DNA from 3 places in the Bacillus sp. FDAARGOS_235 genome. Region 2 is predicted to be linked to each of the others. Evidence: riboswitches for the same ligand, from Rfam matches in the RefSeq annotation. Region 2 holds a riboswitch; each other region holds the start of a gene.
The links. Region 2 has a riboswitch for lysine ahead of A6J74_RS29505 (amino acid permease). Riboswitches for the same ligand answer to the same signal wherever they lie in the genome.

Region 1 (6,939 bases), 1.3 Mb from region 2:
GTGCATGTACTTTTTACGCAAAGCACATATCGGTGAAGTTCAATCTTCTGTATGGCCTGACGATTTACGTGAAGCTTGTAAGAAAGAAAACATTCATCTGTTTTAATTAATATAAGTGAGAGGGAGAGTAGCTTGAAAATAGAGTTACTCTCCCTTTTTTTATTGTGTAAACTAGTGGTTTACAGTGCGTGTTACTAATAGTTTCTTTCTTTTTTATCTCCCTTTATGTAATAATTTGCTAAAGGAGGGGACGTTATGAGTATAGGAGAACAGCTAAAAAAACTAAGAGAATCAAAGGAGTTTTCGCAAGAGGATGTTGCTAAAAAAATTGGTGTGACGAGGCAAGCGGTTTATAAGTGGGAAAATGATAAAAGTTACCCTGACATTGATAATTTAATTTTACTGAGCGAAATGTACAACGTTACGCTAGATGAGTTAATAAAAGGGAATCAAAGCTTTAAAGAGAAAATACATATTGATGAAGAAGAGGCGGATTTTGAGAAAAAGAATGAGTTTGGTTTTTATATTGGATGTGGTTTGCTCATTATGAGTGCGTTCATTGAGTATGAAAAAATACAGGTGGTTGTATTAGGAATTGCACTATTCATGATGGTCTTTTACTCGGATGTGAAGAAAATTATTTTCAATGAATATAGATCATTTTTTCAAGGGAAAGAGAGAAACGATATGTGTGATAAGAAGTAAGAAGAGTCAACTATATTTCCTAGGAAAGAGTTTAAAGAATAATTTCATTGTTTTATAATGATTTTTGGATATCGATAATATATTAAAAAGCTGTTTGCGTAGAGTCTTGAAATCTATGCAAACAGCTTTTTATTTATATAGGAAAGAAATAGATTAATATGTTTTTGTAAGTTGCAATAAAAATATTAAATTAGCTCATTTGCACTAAAGGCTCAATTTTCGCCATAAATGATTGATGAAGTGCTTCCACACCTGTTACTAAATGAAGGCGGTCAATAACGACAGACACTTTAATTTCAGATGTACTTACCATTTTAATATGAATATCTTCTTCTTTTAAAGTAGTGAACATATTCGCAGCAACACCTGGATTAGATACCATACCAGATCCTACAATTGATACTTTTGCTAAATGATTTTCATGTTCTACAGACTCATAGTGAAGATCTTCTTGGTTCTGTTCCAATACTTCTAGTGTTTCTTGTAAGTCATTAGAATGGATAGAGAAGGAAAGATGAACAGTTCCTTCATTTGTAATACTTTGAATAATAATATCTACATTAATATGTGCGTTAGCTAACGTAGAGAAAATTATTGAAAGTGAACCTTGTTCCAATCCTTTCACTGTGACACGTGTAATATTATCTTCAAAAGCAATACCTTTAACGATTGATTGTTGTTCCATGTTACATTCTCCTTTTACAATTGTTCCGTTTTCTTGTTCCATACTTGAGCGAACTTCTAAAACGACATGATGATTTTTGGCAAATTCAACAGCACGTGGATGTAATACGCCGGCGCCGAGGTTTGCCAGTTCTAACATTTCATCATAAGAAATTTCATCTAATTTGTAAGCTGTCTTTACAACTCGTGGATCCGTCGTGTATACGCCTGTTACATCCGTATAAATATCACATTTTTTCGCTTTTAGTGCCGCTGCTAATGCAACAGCTGTCGTATCAGAGCCACCACGTCCAAGCGTTGTAATTTCATTTTTTTCACTGATTCCTTGGAAACCAGCTACGATAACAATCGTGCCTTCAGTAAGATAAGACTGAATACGCTCAACGTTAATGTCAGTAATCCGTGCACTACTGTGTACAGATTCTGTCGTAATACCAGCTTGCCATCCTGTTAATGAAATTGCGTTATAACCTTTTGCTTGTAGTACCATTGTTAATAATGAAATAGTTACTTGTTCTCCTGTAGATAGAAGCATATCCATTTCACGTTTACTCGGATTTTCCGCAATAGCGTTAGCAAGTGCTACAAGTTCATCTGTGCTTTTCCCCATTGCTGAAACGACAGAGACGATACTATGTCCTCGTTCATATTCTTCAATAATTAAATTTGCCACATGTTGAATGCGCTCAACACTTCCGACAGAAGTACCACCAAATTTTTGTACAATCGTTTCCATTACGAATTCCTTCTTTCGTCCATTTTTAAGAATAGATTAGGACATATATAAATCCCAATATTCCTGTAGTTACCAGAGAGAAAAACAAAAAACACCATCTCAAATAAGTGAGGATGGTGCTGTTACAGGAAAAGGGAAACAGAAAACGGAGCTAATAAAAAAACCGCCAAAAAAGGAATACCATGAAAATGATATCTCTTTTTTGTAGATAGCTCTTCATACGTACATGTCTGTACATATGACAGTTCTGTTTCTATTCGAAAACAGCCCCAATTGATAAATGCAGAGAAATTTATCAATTTCGGCAACACTTCCTTTCATCCAATTTCATAGACATCTCTGTGTCTCCATTAGAATACTCATAAGTATTGCAACCTCTATCTCACGTTTTAGGCGAGAGTGTTTGATTTATGAAGTTGTTGGTAACATTTGTTTTATAATAATTTAAATTATTCAGGGAATCAAGTGTTTTATATGTATTTTCAAAATTCTTTCTTTTTAGAGATAAAGTTTGTGAAAAATGTAGCAAAATACATATATTACATGTACATTAAAAATATAGAGTGTAGGAGGTCGGAGTATGAAAAGAAAAAGGCCTATTTATGTTGCAACAGAAATGAAAACGACAATAGAGAAATTATGGGAATATACGCAAGAACCAGACCTACATACAGAATGGGATGCTCGTTTTACTGAAATTTCGTATTTAGAGAAAAAAGAGGGAGAACCACAGAAGTTTTTATATAAAACAAAGATAGGATTTGGGCTTGAAATAGGCGGAGAAGGGGAATCGATAGGTGAAATAAGAAAAGAAACTGGTGAACGGATTTCTTCTTTGAAATTTTGGACAGACAATACATTATCACTTATACGAATAGGGCGTGGTTATTGGAAGTATACACCGCATAAAGAGTGTATTCATTTTGAAACGCAATATGATTATGATACGAGATATGGTCGTATAGGAAATGTGATTGATTCATATATGTTTCGTCCATTATTAGGTTGGGCGACTGCTTGGAGTTTTGATGCTCTCAAATTATGGTTGGAAAAAGGTTTGCATCCTAGTTTGCTAATTAGAAGAACGATGACGTATTGGCTCGTTTGTTTTTTATTTGCTTTTGTATGGATATATCAAGGGATAGTGCCAAAACTACTGTTTACTCATTCAGAGGAAGTAAAGATGCTTTCTTTATTAATCGGTTCAAATGAAAGTAGTGTATGTATACTTAAAATAATTGGGGTGTTAGAAATAATTTTCGGTGTCGTATGGCTGTTGCCAATAATAAAACGAAAATTATTTATACTGCATATTATTGTATTACTAGTTTTAACGTTAGCGGCAGGATTTACGAATATCGCAAGCTTTACAGGGCCGTTTAATCCGATTACATTAAATGTTCTTCTAATGGGGTTATCAATTGTCGGTTATATAAATAGTTTCGATTTACCAAGCGCGAAAAATTGCAAGAGGGCGAGAAAGGGACAAGTGTATGGCTAATATGTATGAACGATTATTAGGGGATACCTATAAAAATCTTCATCCTGAATTGCAGAAGCGTTATGCGATTACAGAAGAGAATAGTTTTACAGGGGAAGGAAAGATGGATGAAATTTACGGTGGCTCTTTTTTCGTAAAATTTATATTGAAAATTGCATCGAAGTTTCGAATGTTTTTCTCGGAACGAGGAGAGGAAATTCCATTTACGATACAAAACATAGCTGAGCGAGATGAATATGGACAAGAATTAGTAAGGTGGAACCGTACTTTTTATTTTCATAATAAGAAAAGATATTTTAACGCAGTTATGCAATTGGATGAAAACGAAAATGAAATTGTAGATTATTTTGGCGAACCACATTTACTCGTTTCTACACTGCATTTTCATATCGATGAGTTAGGGGCAATGCATATTTCTTCAAAGGAACAATGGTTTTATATGTTTGGAAGAAAAATGCCGTTACCAAAATTTTTGTATGGTGAGGCAAAAATTGTTGAAAGTTATGATGAAACACTTAAGTGTTTTCGAATTCATGTACAAGTACGAAACCCGTTAATTGGTTCGCTTTTTTCATACAAGGGAACATTTGTAGAAAGGGAATAAACGATATGAAAAATATAATATTTGGGCTTGCTTGTTATGTTGTTTTTCTAATATGTGAGTGGTCGAATATAAATCCTGTTGAAGCAATTATATTATTATCTGTTTTATTATTTATACCGATGTCTTTTTGTATTATTGATAAAAGAACAAGAAATGGATCGTATTTATTATTTTATAAATTCGTATCGTTTTTATATCCAATCGCAGCAATTTGCGCAATGCTAGCTTTCGTCACAAATCACTATTTATTTGCGCTAGTTTGGTTTGTATATACAGGAATTGTTGCGTTATTTGGTGTAAGTAGATTGCTAGAAAGAGGATGGAAGCCGTTAGAGGAGACCGTCATAGATAGTGCGTTTATTTATTTGTTTTTAGGTGGTTTTTGGTTTTTTGCTTCAGTAGCAAAACTTTCAATTATGCATTTTAGCTCTGACATTGTTTTACTCACAGCTGCACATTTTCATTATTCGGCGTTTTTATTGCCATTATCAGCTGGTTTAATAGGGAGAAAAAGAGAAAAGAGAAGTAAAGTGTATGATGCTATTATGTTTATCATCATGATTTCACCTATGACAGTTGCAATAGGAATTACATATTTGAGGATATTTGAATTTTTTGCAGTTGTGATATATTTATGTGCTATTTATGGATATGGTATTTACGTTTGGAAAGCGAAATTTAATGCTATTCGTGCAAAGGTTCTCTTAATCATTTCGTCTAGTACGCTCATGGTTACAATTATGTTCTCACTCATATATTCATACGGAAATTTAAAACAAGTACTGACGATTACAATTGCTCAAATGGTTTGGATTCACGGTGTGGTAAATGGTATTGGAGTAGCATTACCAGCATTTGTAGGTTGGATGATTGAAAAGAGTGCTCCAAATTATAAGTACTATGGGAAACCAATGAGTAGATTAAGAGGAAGCGTGAGAATTGGTGGGACATTTTTACAGAATGGAAATTTAGTAGATAGTAAGGAATACAACGGTTTAGTTGATAAAATAAATGATTTTCATAGTGAGTCATTTGACGTGACGAAGGTTCCTTTAAGTATAATTCGTTTTTATGAAAATACAGCAGCGTATGAGTTACAATCGAATATTAAATGGGCTCGTTGGTTCCGTCCATTTGCATTTTGTTATACGAAAATGAGTAAACGAGTAGGACAAATACATTTAGGGATGGGCGATAAGTGGGAAACAATGTATGGTTCTATCATAGGTGTAAATGATGAGAAAGATGGGAGAGAGAATGTAAGGGCTTGGCTAAGGGAAAATGAAGCAGGAGAGTCTATTTTTTTGGCTCTGTATTCAAAACATACGCATAAGAACGAGACATATATGAATATTGCATTGCCTTTACCTTATTCGAATATGACAGGTATTTTAAAAGTATGTAATGATAGCAATGATTTAATCATTACTAGTAAGTTGAGAGAAAATAGTAAGGGAGATGAGGGGATTTATTTACATACTGGTTTCTTTACAATCCGTTTACCGTTAACAGAGATTTTTATCATTAAAGAGGGAAAGGGTCACATGCTAACTGCTCACCATAAAATGTGGATATTCGGAGTTAAGTTTTTAGAAATTGATTATGAGATTAAGAAAATAGAGGTGAAGTAAGAAAAGCTTGGAAGGATTCCAAGCTTTTTTACGTATGGGTAATTGTCATAGCGACTTGTTTATCTAAGTCTCGGTCCCAAACACGTTGAATTTCAAACGTACCTTTTTCAAAAAATAAAGGGAATCTTTCTTTAAACCAATCTTGCATAGGAAGATTGAGTGCTGTATCGATTGGCACCCATACTAATTCACCCTCAGGAGGATTAATAAGAAGCTCGCCTTCAAATGAGTCGGTCCAATAGTTGAATACCATATATCGAACATGCCCCTTAGGATTTACATATTCGTCTACCCCTTTAAAAGTTAAATTAGAAACGTGTAGTCCAGTTTCTTCTTTTACTTCTCGTATAGCAGCTTGGACGATACTTTCTGGAAAATCTACTTTTCCGCCAGGAGCTATATAGCCAGGAAAGCCTCGATGATTGGGACGTTTTAAAAGTAAAATTTCATTGTTACGCTGGATCATACACATTGTATAGATCTGGTGCTCGATGTTAGGTGAATTGGAAGGCATGACCATATTTTCTCCTTTGTATTTTTTTGATAATTTTACCATAAATATAGTAGTTTCATATTATAATTTAAAATAGAATATTAATATTTTTCAGATGTTTATTATAGAGTTTATAGTTAAGTGAAAAGAGGTGAGGAAAATGCAGGGAGAAATACAAACCAAAAAAGGTTTAGGATATGTCGGAAAATTACTGTTGCCAGTCAAAGTATCACGGCATTTTAAGTTTTTGTGGATTGGACAATTGCTTTCAACTTTAGGGAGTTCTATAACAATGGTTATTTTGCCAGTCGTTGTTTACTCACTAACTGGTTCAACAGTTGTAATGGGGATGACTATGGCAATGTATATGCTACCTAATATTCTTGCTTTACCGTTTGCAGGGTTAGTTGTAGATCGAATTGATCGAGTAAAATTAATGTTATTTACGGATATAATCCGCTGTATAGTAATGCTATTACTTGCATCACTTATATTTACGGATTTGTTAACGATTAGGCTGTTATATGTCCTCGTTGCCGTATATGGACTTATGGAAGGGATATTTCAGCCAGCATATTCTGCTGT
Region 2 (6,939 bases):
CTATTTCTTCCAAAACATCCCCTCTATTCATATATGTACAAACTACCTAACACTTCATACTCTCGTTTATTCTCCCCTTTAAACTCCACTGCAAAAGGATATTCACCATTCCTAATCAAGTGTTCTTTCACTAGCCCTTCCCCAATCGGTTCACAAAACTGTACATGAATGTCACCAAACGCTACACTTTGGCACTCAGCATTCCATTTTTCATTTTTTGTGACTGAACTTGCAGTTAGCCCCATTACTTCTTTCCACTTTCGCACTGTGTCTCGAACATTTTTCACTGCATAATGGATCACTTCAATGTGTTGCACTTTGTTTTTATGTTCCGTGATCGTCCCTATGTTGCGTAAGTCGTTTCTTCTTTCTTCATCGGTTTCATTCCACTGTATAAAAAAAGGTAATCTCGGCCCGCTTTCTTCTTGCTTTACAAATAACATTTTCCATTCTAAAAGCCGACCATCTTTTCTCATACGTTTCCCTTCAAATGGTCCTATTGTTTGTAAACCGTATTTACTAAATTTATCTGCTAATTCTTCAATGGCATCTGTTCGAATTGCAATTTGTAGCATTCCTTCTCCATTTTGTAATTTCACCACCGTTTCTTGTACTAATGGATTTTCTGCTTCTTTCGCTTTTTCTTCATGCTGCACAGCTAAAAATTCTATGTATGATAAATCAAAATAACATAAACTATTCCAAGTTCCCCAAGTAGTATGCTCTCCGCCTAATACAGTATGAAATCCACTCGCTTGCATTTGTTTTGCTGCTTCCTTCGGTGTACAAGGCACTGCGTGAACGAGATGATCAAATCGTAACATAGTCCTTCTCCCCTTTCTCTCCATCCTTTTATTGTATATTTTATTTTTCTTTCATTCAATTCAAAAAACTTCAAAACCCAGTTGATTTATATGATTAATATGTATTATAATGAAACAAATTTAATTATTGCTGATTGGAAAAACCAAAGGCACTTTTCTCATACGGGAAAAGTGCTTTTTTCATTTATTATTACAGGGGGATTATTTATGCAGAAATTAATTGTCTTTGCTATTATTGGATTTTTCGCTCAATTGATTGATGGGGCACTTGGAATGGCGTATGGGGTAACATCTACCTCACTATTATTAATGTTTGGTATTGCACCAGCTGTAGCATCCGCATCTGTTCACTTAGCTGAAGTCGTTACAACCGCAGCTTCTGGTGCATCGCACATCAAATTTGGAAACGTTGATAAATATACAGTTTCCAGATTAACATTACCCGGAGCAATTGGGGCATTTGTTGGGGCATGTTTTTTAAGTAATTTACCTGGCGATGTGATTAAACCGTACATTTCAATATTTTTATTCACTTTAGGCGTTTATATTTTATTACGATTCATTATTCAAAAACAAATTGTTACTTCCAAAAAGCGTATGTCTGCCAAACAACTTGTGCCACTCGGCTTATTCGCTGGATTCGTCGATTCAACTGGTGGCGGTGGCTGGGGTCCAATTACGACACCTGTACTGCTAGCAAGAGGAAATGAAGCTAGAAAAGTTATTGGATCTGTAGATACGAGTGAGTTTCCTGTTTCGCTCGCTGCAACAATTGGTTTCTTCATCTCACTTGGCTGGGAACAAGTAAGCTGGGTTTGGGTATTCGCCTTAATGCTTGGCGGTATTGTCGCAGCTCCAATTGCCGCATGGTTAGTACGTATCGTTCCACCTCATTTACTTGGGGTATTAGTTGGTGGCCTTATTATCTTTACGAATATTCGTACACTACTTACAACATTTAAAGTGGATCCAACTATTATTTCACTTTCTTACGTGGCAGTTGGTCTTGTCGTTATTATTTCTATTTTCATTGCTGTCCGTAATCATTCCAATCGTTCTAACCCATCAACAGGCGGCTATCCGAAAGATCAAAAACAAATGCTACCATAATGATAAAAAATGCCGCTCGAACTATATCGAGCGGTATTTTTTATTTTTCTATTTTCCAATTAATCATCGTATCTGTTGTATCTACTCTCTTCATATGTAATTTCTCTAATACACGAATCGAACTAGCATTTTCAAGGAGTGTCTCCGCAATAATTGTATCTACCTTTCCTGTCTGGAAAGCCCACTTTATTAATTCATCTACAGATTCTGTAGCATACCCTTTATTCCAATATTTCTCAATAAAACCGTAACCAATTTCTACTGTACGTTTCTCGTTCGGTTTCCCTTTAAATCCTATATCCCCTAGTACGATGTCATCTTCTTTTCGAATGACATACCACGCACCCCAAGGTAATAAAGCTGCGTCTTGTTTTACACTTTCTACATGCCCTGCAATATGCGGGCCGCTATTGTATCCTTGATTCTTCGCAATCTGAACCCATTCTTCCGTACACGGGATAATATGTAATCTTTCTGTTTCTAATTTCATAACGATGTCCCCTTTTTAATTAAACAGTACTTCAATTTTACTACAAAAAAGAAAGAATATTCAATCTTTTAATTTGCACATATGTTTTTTCTTTAGAACAAAATAAAAGAAGTGATACCCTTCAATCGTTATGTCGAATTATATTTTCTGAATTTTCTTTTAATTTTAAAGGGTTTTTCATTATTTTTTGCGAAACATTTGTATAACAATTTTTTCTTTGTTTATTGCTACATAATAGTAGGTTCGGGTGGAGTTATGCAAGCGTTTCCTATACAATAACCGATATTTTTTGACTTTTCCTAACAAAATTCCTTGCAATATATTCAGAAACTCATTACAATTGCCATATGTTAAATATCTTAGCAATATATAAATCCTCATCAATCCGATGAGGTAGAGGTTGCGACTTTTAAAAGTAAAACGGACGAGACACAGAGAATGTCACTGACTCCGTTTGAAAGGAAAAGTTGCCGAAGTTTGTATTTCTTCTCTGGAAGTATGAGCTGGGGCTGTCTCCGAAAGGAACAGAACTGTCACGTTTACAAAATTACCGTGTAAACGTGGGGTGCTATCTTAACGGAAGGGTATGATGGGGTGGTTATTTGTGAAACGTTCCGCCTAATTCCTTTGGCGGTTTTTTGTATTTTTCTCCCCCGCTCCTTCCTAACCTACAAGAAAAGGAGTGTTGAACATGAATAGCGCAACAAATCAATCTACCTCTAAAACGCAAACTACACAAGGACAAGGTGAATTAAAACGCGGATTAAAATCTCGTCACCTTACGATGATTTCTCTCGGTGGTACAATCGGTACCGGACTATTTCTTGCCAGCGGTGGTGTAATCCATTCAGCTGGTCCTGGCGGTGCACTAATCGCATACGCCGCAATTGGAATTATGGTGTATTTCTTAATGACAAGCTTAGCTGAACTTGCAGCTTACATGCCTGTTACTGGATCTTTTAGCACGTATGCAACAAAATTTGTTGATCCATCACTTGGCTTTGCACTTGGATGGAACTATTGGTATAACTGGGCGATTACAATTGCGGCAGAACTAGCGGCCGTAACATTAATTATGAAATTTTGGTTCCCTGATACCCCTTCCCTCATTTGGAGTGGATTATGCTTAGCTATTATTTTTCTCTTAAACTATTTATCTGTTAAAGGTTTTGGTGAATCTGAATATTGGTTCGCACTTATTAAAGTAGTTACTATTATTATCTTCTTAGTTGTCGGCTTCATGATGATTTTTGGAATTATGGGCGGCGAATCTGTCGGCTTTAAAAACTTCACTGTTGCAGATGCTCCATTTAACGGCGGTATCATGGCAATTATCGGTGTATTTATGGCTGCTGGTTTCTCCTTCCAAGGAACTGAATTATTAGGTGTAGCTGCTGGTGAAACGTCTGATCCAGAACGCAATATCCCAAAAGCAATTCGTTCGATCTTTTGGCGCATTCTTTTATTCTATATCCTTGCAATTCTCGTTATCGGTTTATTAATTCCTTATACAACTGAAAGTCTTGCAGCAAGTGATGTTACAGTAAGTCCATTTACACTTGTATTTGAAAAAGCAGGCGTTGCCTTTGCTGCTTCTGTTATGAACGCTGTTATTTTAACGGCAGTTTTATCTGCTGGTAACTCTGGCATGTACGCATCAACTCGTATGCTTTGGGATTTAGCTCGTCAAGGAAAAGCACCGAAGTTTTTAGGCAAATTAGATAGCCGTGGTGTACCTGTTAACGCTCTAATCGCAACATCAGTAGTTGGTAGCGTCGCTTTCATCGCTTCTTTATTCGGTGACGGTGTTGTATATATTTGGTTATTAAACGCTTCTGGTATGTCTGGCTTTATCGCATGGGTTGGTATTGCAATTAGTCATTACCGCTTCCGTAAAGCATATATCGCACAAGGAAAAGATTTAAAAGACTTACCATATAGAGCAAAATGGTTCCCATTCGGTCCAATCTTCGCATTTACACTTTGCGTCATCGTAATTTTAGGACAAAACTACGGCGCATTTATGGGTGAATCAATCGATTGGAACGGCGTACTCGTTTCTTACATAGGTTTACCGCTCTTCTTAGTACTATGGTTAGGATATAAATTTACAAAGAAAACAAAAGTGATTCCACTTGATAAATGTGAACTAAAATAAAGTAGAGCGAGCAAACAATTTTGTTTGCTCGTTTTTTTTACAATTCTCTTTACTTCCCTATTTCTTTTGTTTTTGCAATAATAAAAGAAATAAAAATAAAGGTTGGGATACAATGAACATTCGTATTACTGATGAAGCAAAGGCAGCTATACATAGATTAGAACGTGCAGATAAAAAGATCATTCGCATTAGAGGAACAATGACAAACTCTTGTAGCATTTTCGTTGATGTTGATTTAGTTTGGGATACATACAATGCAGATGATATTGTATATGAGGATGAAATGCTTATTGTACAAATGGAATCATTCACGAAAGATTACACTGGTGATACAGTGAAACTTGATTATAAGACGACTGGTTTTAGTATTACGACTCCTAGTGAGACGTTAGTTTATGGATTGTCGATTAAAAAATAAAAATTATTTTCAACTGACCAATGAGGTGGAAAAATGGGTAAATACGTTCCATTAAAATTTTTATTTAATGATGAATTAGCAGAAAAAATGGCTGATTCTATTTGTAAACACGATTCTACTTTCTCTAAAAAAAACTTTATAGCCTCCGTAACATGTAAAGTTGAAGGTTTAGAGTTAAAGCAACGGATTGAAGTAATAGCAGATGAATTACACAATGCTTTACAAAAAGATTTTAATGAAGCAATACATATATTACTGAAAACATTGGGACCAGAAAATACAACAGAAGTAGGTACATTTACAAACGGCTATATGTACATGCCTATCGCAAAATACGTTGAAAAATATGGGCTTAACGATTTTGACTCCTCATTCCATGCAATGTATGAAATAACAAAAAGGAATACTGCTGAATATGCCATTCGGCCTTTTCTTGAAACGTACCATGAAGACACACTAAATATTTTACAACAGTGGATTCATGACGAAAACAGCCACATTAGGAGACTAATTTCTGAAGGTACAAGACCAAGACTTCCTTGGGCAAAAAAAACAGGAGCTCTAAAAGGTAACTTTAAGAACAATTTACAGCTTCTTGAACCATTAATGAATGACCCTTCTAAGTATGTTCAAAAATCTGTAGCCAATCATATTAACGATATTACGAAGGAAGATAAAGAACTCGTTTTTCAATGGTTGCAGCAATTACGTGATAAACAGCATCCTGTTAACCCTTGGATTATAAAACATGGGTTAAGAACGGTGATAAAAAATGGTACTTTACCAAAAGATTTTTATTTTTAAGTATTTTTAAATGAAAACGGCCAAAACAAAAACGCTTATGCTTCAAGAATGAAGTATAAGCGTTTTTTCTCTTTAAAACATTATCCCTGCCTTAAAATATTTTGAAACATTTCCGGTTTATTTTGTTTAAAACTCTCTATTATTTCTTTTCCAAATATCGTTATACTCTTCTCCCAAGGATGGCCTAAATACCCCCACTTAAAGTCTTTCTGAATAAAGAAATAGTAATCACCATTCGGAAATATTGGTATACGCCACTCATAAAATTCATTTCTTTCAAACTCTAAGTGTGGATTTACCCAATAACACTCATGTTGCCAATCTAGTGCCATCATATATTCATTCAATGCTGTATTCTCTTTGAAAACTTTTAATGCTTTTTCTTCAAGTTCATCATATACATTTAAATCTACCGATTCTCCAAAATAATGAGAGATGTCATATGTGATAAACGGTCCTGGTACTTTAAACGATGGAAATATTGAAACACTTGGTGAAAATTCATAGTCACTATATACTTTATCCCAAATTCGATCGTACTCTTTATCTGTAAACTCAATCCAATTTTCCATTAAATATCTACCTTCTCTTTATATTTCAAAGGAATTCCACTCAAAAATCCCGAATATATAAATAATCATTCTCGCAAGGAGCGAATTTATATGCATCTATTCGAACACGAAACGTAAATCCGTTTCACTTTTATAAGAGGTCCTCCTTTTTACTTTTCTCATCATATCATTCATTTACAAAATAGGAGGGTACAATTATGAAACGTGATCCATTATTTTTAACTTTATTAGACAGTGCAAATACAAATTTTAGCGGCTGGGATTTTTCTTTCATTTCAGAAACGGGTCGAATGAAAAGTGAGCCTTTATCGTGGTCGTACGGTAGCACTGCTTTCCAGCTTATACAACACGCAAAATCAATGCTAGATATGGGCACTGGCGGTGGAGAGCTTTTATCTATGTTACAACCGTTCCCGCCAACTATTTATGCTACTGAGGGCTACGCTCCAAACGTGCCAATTTCCCGAAAGAAATTAGAGCCTTTAGGGGTTATTGTTGTAGAAGTAAAGGATGATGCTGCCCTACCGCTTCAAGATGCTCAATTTGATTTAATTGTGAACCAA
Region 3 (6,939 bases), 2.1 Mb from region 2:
GGCGATGTTAATTGATGTGAGTACACCAGAAAATCGAAAAGTGATGTACAGCATTAACTACTGGGCGATTAATTTATCCATTGCAATTGGAGCGATATTTGGAGGACTATTGTTTGAAAACTATAGATTACAATTGTTTATTGGATTAACAGTTATTGCAGTTATTACTTTATATGTGATGGCTCTATATATGGAAGAAGTGTATGTAGCACGAAAAACGGTGGAGAAGAAAAATGTATTAAAAGATATGGCGGATAGTTATAAAGTCGTAATAAAAGATAGAGCGTTTTTAATTTTTTGTGCAGCAAGTATATGTACATTATCTTTAGAGTTTCAGGTTAATAATTATTTAGGAGTACGTTTGCAGCAGGAATTTGAAACGGTGCACTTTTTCTTTGGGAATGGTGTGAGGTTTGATTTAACAGGTATTCGAATGATGAGCTGGATTTCAGCAGAGAATACAATTTTAGTTGTGTTATGTTCGGCACTCCTTATTAAAATGCTGAAAAGCTTCAACGATTTGAAAATCTTATATGTAGGTTTATTCATTTATACAATTGGATTTACAATACTCGGAACGAGCAATAGCTTATCGATTTTATTAATTGCAGGGCTTTTCCAAACGGTAGGCGAGATGATGTATGTGCCAGTGCGTCAATCTATTATGGCAGATATGGTGCCGGATGAGGCAAGAGGTTCTTATATGGCGATTAACGGGATGGTCTTTCAAATGGCGAAAATGAACGGGGCATTAGGTGTTATGTTAGGTTCATTTATTGCATCTTGGGGCATGAGTGCTCTGTACTTTATTGTTGGTATGAGCAGTATTTTATTATTTATGAAGGCGATAGGGAAAGAGAAATATCAAGATGAAGGGAAGGTTTCTCAGATCGGATAAAGTGAAACGATATAAAAAGCGAACCAGTTATAATGAGGAGCGCTTTTTATACCATTTTTAAAACGGATCAACTTCAGCTAAATTTGGAGTGGTATTCGGCTGTAGTAAAAGATTTTTTAACGTTCCTACTTCAGAAAGTGCTACTAATATGTAGCCACTAATCAGTACAATAAGCCCAATGACGCGTAACGTTTGTAAGCTCACTTCATTATTATTCGTTTCCGTTGGATTTGGGGGCGTTGAAGGTGGAGTATTGTTCATAGTTAGGCTCCCATCTTTTGTATTTATATATGTGTAAAATCATGATTTAACTTATGGATAGGAATTATATAGTCATTTTCACTATATGAGAACTGCCTATGAATAGTGATTGGGAATTTTAGAGTGAGATAAGAGGTGTATTTGTGGGAGTCGGGTTGCCCATAAACACGTGATTAGTGTGAACTAATAATCAGTGGGGGATGAAATAAATCCCCCACTGATTACATTTTGTTTTTCATACAAATAAAAGAGGTTAACCAAAGTAGCTATCCTAATATACGCAACGATTCTTCAATAAAAGCGGGGATATCTTCCGGTTGTCTACTTGTGACTAGCTGATTTTGGCATACGACTACTTCTTTATCATGAAAGTTTCCGCCAGCATTTTTCAAATCGACCTCAATGGATTTATATCCAGTCACATCGCGTCCTTCAAGTGTTTGTGCAGTGATGAGTAGCTGAGGTCCGTGACAAATAGCGAAAACGGGTTTTTCCGCATCCATAAATGTTTTGCTAAAGTGAACAAAACGTTCATCTGCACGAAGTATATCTGGGGAAAATCCGCCCGGTATGAAGAGGGCATCAAAGTTCTCTGGGGAAACATCATCAATACTTTTATCAATTACGACTTCACTTTTTCTTTGCTTACCGTGTACCGTTTTACCTTTTTCCATTTCAATAGTTGTTAATTCATATCCCTTTTGCTTAAAAGCTTCTACTGGCTCTGTGTATTCTGTATCCTCGAAATAATCCGTTATTAAAATAGCAATTTTTTTACTCATTGCAGTCAGCTCCTTATATTATAGTATCGGTTCCAGAATCATCCTTGAGCAATGCCTTTTATAAAGTGAAACTTTAATTCATGTTTTTTCATTCCCTCCAGTTCCTTTGCCCTGTTAATTTAATAAATACCCTTTTTATTAGGACGTAAACATGTATTATCGTTTTTGTATGTAAAAATCATAAAATATCGGTTGTTTGAGGAAGAAAAATAAAAAAGCCAAGGAGATAATTTATTTTCTCCTTGGCTTTTAAGATAATTCTTTTCGTTAAAACGAAGAAACACGTTGCTTCGTTTTTGGTACAATAATAAATTTAATCCAGATTACCCCGATTATCATAATAATCAAGGTATGTAGTAATTGACCTGTAGCAATGAGTATAACACTCGAAAATACAATGAGTTGAATGCTTAGTAATATAAAGATTAAGCGAAGAAATTGATTCATTCGTTTTTCAGTATCAATCGGATACAATGCTACAATAATATTTCCCAAAAAATATTTCCAGAGGGAACGAAGCTGCATAGAAATCATATATAGGACGATATATGCGATAGCGCCTTTTACGTATGTGTTTGGTATAAAATATAAGGCGAAGGCACCAATCAGCCCTAAGCGAATATATATACCGAAATAATCATTCCCGCGTAAAAATGCTAGTGTATGTAAATAGAAGAAAGTTGCTCGTTTTTTATGTAATAAAGGTTCAATCCAATTTGTAAGCCATTTTCTTTTGTTTACTTGCTTATTAAGTTGCGGAACATCAGTAAAGATGCTAGCAAATTGATAAAAGCGAACATCCATTTTTTCTTCTTGCTCGATTATGTAATCCCACGGTATTCGTTTTGTAGGCTGTTTTTTCGTATATAGAAGTAGGAAAGCAAGTAGTAAGAGCAATCCGCCTAATATGAGAACATGTGCCGAGTAAAATAGCATGTAAATGATTAGGACGTTACAAGCAATACGAATAATGAACCATATGTTTTTTTCATGGCTATCACGCCACATCCAATATATGTACAGGTTCCAAGCTTTCGTAATCATTAAAACGATAAAGATTGTACATAAGAACGGTACAGTTAATTGTAATGATTGCATAGCCAGCGGAACGAGAATAAGGAACGTAAATAATAATGGGAAAATCTGAATGATGTAATTATATAGAAGAGATTTTTTAAAATAAGATGTTAGTTTCTCTTCTAATGCAAGCAAATAGACAGCATCAGGTTTTTGAATAAAGGTGCGAATGGGACATCTCATTATAATAAATGTAAGAACGGTCGTTATGAGTATGAGAGATATTCCTTTAGAAGGAGATGCTTTTAGAAACTGAGCATAATAATATGCGCCAACGCATGAAATAAAGATAAAGCTATATAATAAACCGTTAATCATACGTGCAAAGTATGTAATGATATTTTGCATATGTTGTTGGAAGCGACTGCTCCATAGTGATTCAATTGACATGTTTTTCACCTCTTTGTTCTATTATATATGTTTTACAAAAGAAAAAACGAGCAAATTGCGTTATGCAACTTGCCCGTTTTTCTTTTCGTTATTTTTTTTCTGATCACGATTCATTAATGGATAGAAAGCAAATCCAATTACGAATAAACCAATTCCGAGAAGGAACGTTTTTATATCGGATGCACCGGTTTTTATAACCCATAGTGCGTAGCAAAGTGCGATCACTGCGACTATACCATCTGTAATTCTTGCCCGCATTTCATTTTTATACGTTTCACCAGTTGCGACTAATTTTAACTGGAAGATCGGTGAAACGAGATATGGAATGAGGTAGGCCAGTGTTGATACGGTAATAACGAATGTATAAGCTTCCGCAATAGTTCCTGATAATGTTGAGAATAAGAATACTTGCGACATAATGTTTGTTAATCGTAATGAGTAAATTGGACTTCCTTTTTTATTTGTTTTTGTGAAGAAGGAAGGGAAGAAACCTTCTTTTGCTGCTTGATACGGTACTTCTGAGCTTAATAAAATCCAGCCTAAGATAGAACCGAATAGGGAAGTAAGAGCAAGTAATGCCATCAGTTTCCCGCCGCCATGACCCATTGCAGCATTTAGTGCATCTGCTAACGGACGTTCAGAAGCTTGTAATGTATCAACGTGAAGGACACCCATTGTTAAAATTGTAATTCCTAAGTAAATTGCAACTGTAATAAGTAATCCCGCAACTGTTGCCCGTTTTACCGTTTTTGGAGAAACAGCCCGGTTTGATAAAAGAACGGCTGATTCAATTCCGATAAACGCCCAAAGCGTTGTAAGAGCGGCTAAATTTACTTGTGAAAGAAGACCATGTGATACACCTGATTTATCGATCATCGGTGTGTACCATTGTCCAAACTTAGAAGCTTCGAATGCAAATAACGTAACGACGATAAATAAAAGGAATCCAGTCACTTTCGTTGTTGTTGCTAAGAAGTTTAGCTTTCCAGCTCCGCTTACACCATTAGTTAATATAATATGAGTTCCCCAAAGTAAGATGGAACAAATCGTAAATGTAATTAGTTTTCCGACTTCTATGTTAAACGAACCGATTGAAAATAGTAGTCGTGTATCTTTCATAATTGGGAAGAAGAGTGATAAATATCCCGCGAAAGATGTAATAATAGCAACGTTACTTGCCCAGTTTGCAACCCAATATCCCCATACCATACTGAAACCAGCCATTTTTTTCTTTTTTGGTGTTGAGAATAAAGCATATGCATGACTTTGTGGTCCTGTCGTTAAATCAGGACGACGAATTGCTAAATTACCGAAAACAAGAGCTAGCATTAAAACACCAAACCCTGTTGTTAACCAAGCTAAAGTGACACCGAGTGGGCTTGCTGTTTGTGCCAATGTACTTGGCACCATGAAAATCCCAGCGCCAACCATATTACCGACAACGAAAGCTGTTAGTACCCAAAAGCCCCATTTTTTTTGTTGCATAGAAAATACCTCCAAAGTTAGTATAACCAAGTCAAGCGAGGAGATATGTATGTCTTCCGATTAGAGAAGAGAAGTCCCAAACAAAACAAAAAAAGCACGTAATCTGCCGCTACATGCTTTCTATCTTATAAGAAACCCACGACATACCTCTCGATAGCTCTCCACAAACGAAACGTTTGTGACAGTTCTGCACTTATTAAATGCAGACCCAGCAAGTGTGCATGGTGGACACGACTTACTTCGGCAATCATTCCTTTCCCATTTCTTCATCAATGCCACTACATCTCCTGAAATGATACTCTTAATGACTGCAACCTCTACCTCACCGAGATACGAATGAGGATTTAAATATTAAATTAACGTATTTAAGAGTAACAAATGTATTTTTATACGTCAATGGATATAGTAATAATCAGATTATAGAGAAGAGTTTGTGATTAAAAGAGAGAGGGATTATTATGTAATATTGAATTTTCATAATATAATAAATGTTATTGACGCTAGAAGATTGAGAAGGGGATGAAGTATATGTCTGTATGTCATAAACATTCAGTAATAGGTGTGCTAGATTCGGGAGTTGGGGGATTAACAGTTGCGAGTGAAATTATAAGACAATTGCCTAAAGAGAGCATTTATTATATTGGTGATAATGAGCGTTGTCCGTATGGGCCAAGAAGTGTAGAAGAGGTACAATCTTTCGTATTTGAAATGGTTGAGTTCCTCAAACAGTTTCCGTTAAAAGCGCTAGTGGTAGCATGTAATACTGCTGCAGCTGCTGCATTGACTGCGCTGCAAGAAGCACTGTCTATTCCGGTTATTGGCGTTATACATCCGGGAGCAAGAGCGGCAATTAAAGTGACAAAGAAAGGGGAAATCGGAGTAATTGGAACTGTAGGTACGATACAGTCTAATATGTACGAAAAAGCATTACACGAGCTTGATACATATTTGGAAGTGCATAGTCACGCGTGCCCGACTTTAGCTACAGTTGTAGAAAATCAATTAGAAGATACAGCATATGTAACGCAGCAAGTGAAACAAGCTTTACTGCCATTAACGAAAGAAGATATAGATACGTTAATTCTTGGGTGTACGCATTATCCACTTTTAGAGTCCTATATAAAAAAGGAACTAGGAGAAGATGTAACGATTATTAGTTCTGCAGAAGAAACAGCGATAGAATTAAGCACAATTTTACAGCACAAAGGAATCCTGTCTGACAATTTGAATCCGAAGCATCGATTTTTTACAACAGGCTCTGTTTTATCATTTGAACATATTGCTGAGCGTTGGCTAGGATATGAAATTTCTGTAGAATGTGTGAATTTACCTATGGAAAAACAACTCGTGAAATAAAAAGAAGCTGATCTAAAACTAGATCAGCTTCTATATAAGATTAAACTAAGTTCAATACAGTTACTTTTTCACGTGTCATAGACTCAAGGCTCTTACGAATACCTTGTGCGCCCATACCTGAACCTTTTACACCGATGAATGGGAAGTGATCAGGTCCGCGCTCTGTGCGTCCGTTAATTTGAACAGAACCAGTTTCGATTTTGTTAGCAATTGCAAATGCTTTGTTAATGTCTTTTGTGAAGACACTTGCTTGTAAGCCGAACTCTGATTTGTTAGCAATTTCAATTGCTTGCTCATCTGAAGAAACGCGGATGATTGGAAGGATTGGGCCGAATGGCTCTTCCCAAGCAACTTTCATTTCTTCTGTTACGTGGTCGATTAATGTTGGGTAAATTAAGTTACGCTCACGTTTGTTACCGATAACGATTGTTGCACCTTTTTCAACAGCATCGTCAACTAAACCTTGAACGAAGTCAGCAGATTTATCGTCAATTAATGGAACGATTGTGCTGTCTTGTTCTGGAGATCCAACTGATAGTTCAGCTACTTGCGCTTTTACTAAGTCAACAAGCTCGTCTGCTACGTTTTCGTGTACAAGTACACGTTTAATAGCTGTACAACGTTGACCAGAGTAAGAGAATGCACCGCTTACGATATGGTTTGCAGCATCTTGTAAGTCAGCATCTTCAC

Region 1: another riboswitch for lysine. It lies ahead of A6J74_RS08040 (aspartate kinase); the one in region 2 lies ahead of A6J74_RS29505 (amino acid permease).
Region 3: another riboswitch for lysine. It lies ahead of A6J74_RS12525 (amino acid permease); the one in region 2 lies ahead of A6J74_RS29505 (amino acid permease).

What each region holds. Positions count from the first base shown of each region.
Region 1 is NZ_CP020437.2:1,255,309-1,262,247, reverse strand. Features, by position in the region: gene asnA (aspartate--ammonia ligase) at 1-106, shown strand, start outside; gene A6J74_RS08045 (helix-turn-helix domain-containing protein) at 256-705, shown strand; gene A6J74_RS08040 (aspartate kinase) at 896-2,125, opposite strand; lysine riboswitch at 2,327-2,513, opposite strand; gene A6J74_RS08030 (DoxX-like family protein) at 2,706-3,626, shown strand; gene A6J74_RS08025 (DUF4166 domain-containing protein) at 3,619-4,230, shown strand; gene A6J74_RS08020 (YndJ family protein) at 4,236-5,861, shown strand; gene A6J74_RS08015 (8-oxo-dGTP diphosphatase) at 5,890-6,375, opposite strand; gene A6J74_RS08010 (MFS transporter) at 6,515-6,939, shown strand, end outside.
Region 2 is NZ_CP020437.2:5,254,685-5,261,623, reverse strand. Features, by position in the region: gene A6J74_RS29525 (aminoglycoside phosphotransferase family protein) at 1-13, opposite strand, end outside; gene A6J74_RS29520 (VOC family protein) at 24-824, opposite strand; gene A6J74_RS29515 (sulfite exporter TauE/SafE family protein) at 924-1,934, shown strand; gene A6J74_RS29510 (GNAT family N-acetyltransferase) at 1,975-2,424, opposite strand; lysine riboswitch at 2,811-3,003, shown strand; gene A6J74_RS29505 (amino acid permease) at 3,116-4,582, shown strand; gene A6J74_RS29500 (iron-sulfur cluster biosynthesis family protein) at 4,695-5,000, shown strand; gene A6J74_RS29495 (DNA alkylation repair protein) at 5,034-5,804, shown strand; gene A6J74_RS29490 (DUF2716 domain-containing protein) at 5,885-6,376, opposite strand; gene A6J74_RS29485 (class I SAM-dependent methyltransferase) at 6,574-6,939, shown strand, end outside.
Region 3 is NZ_CP020437.2:2,069,250-2,076,188, reverse strand. Features, by position in the region: gene A6J74_RS12545 (MDR family MFS transporter) at 1-898, shown strand, start outside; gene A6J74_RS12540 (hypothetical protein) at 956-1,159, opposite strand; gene A6J74_RS12535 (type 1 glutamine amidotransferase domain-containing protein) at 1,426-1,941, opposite strand; gene A6J74_RS12530 (ABC transporter permease) at 2,209-3,408, opposite strand; gene A6J74_RS12525 (amino acid permease) at 3,469-4,893, opposite strand; lysine riboswitch at 5,040-5,221, opposite strand; gene racE (glutamate racemase) at 5,422-6,249, shown strand; gene gapN (NADP-dependent glyceraldehyde-3-phosphate dehydrogenase) at 6,290-6,939, opposite strand, start outside.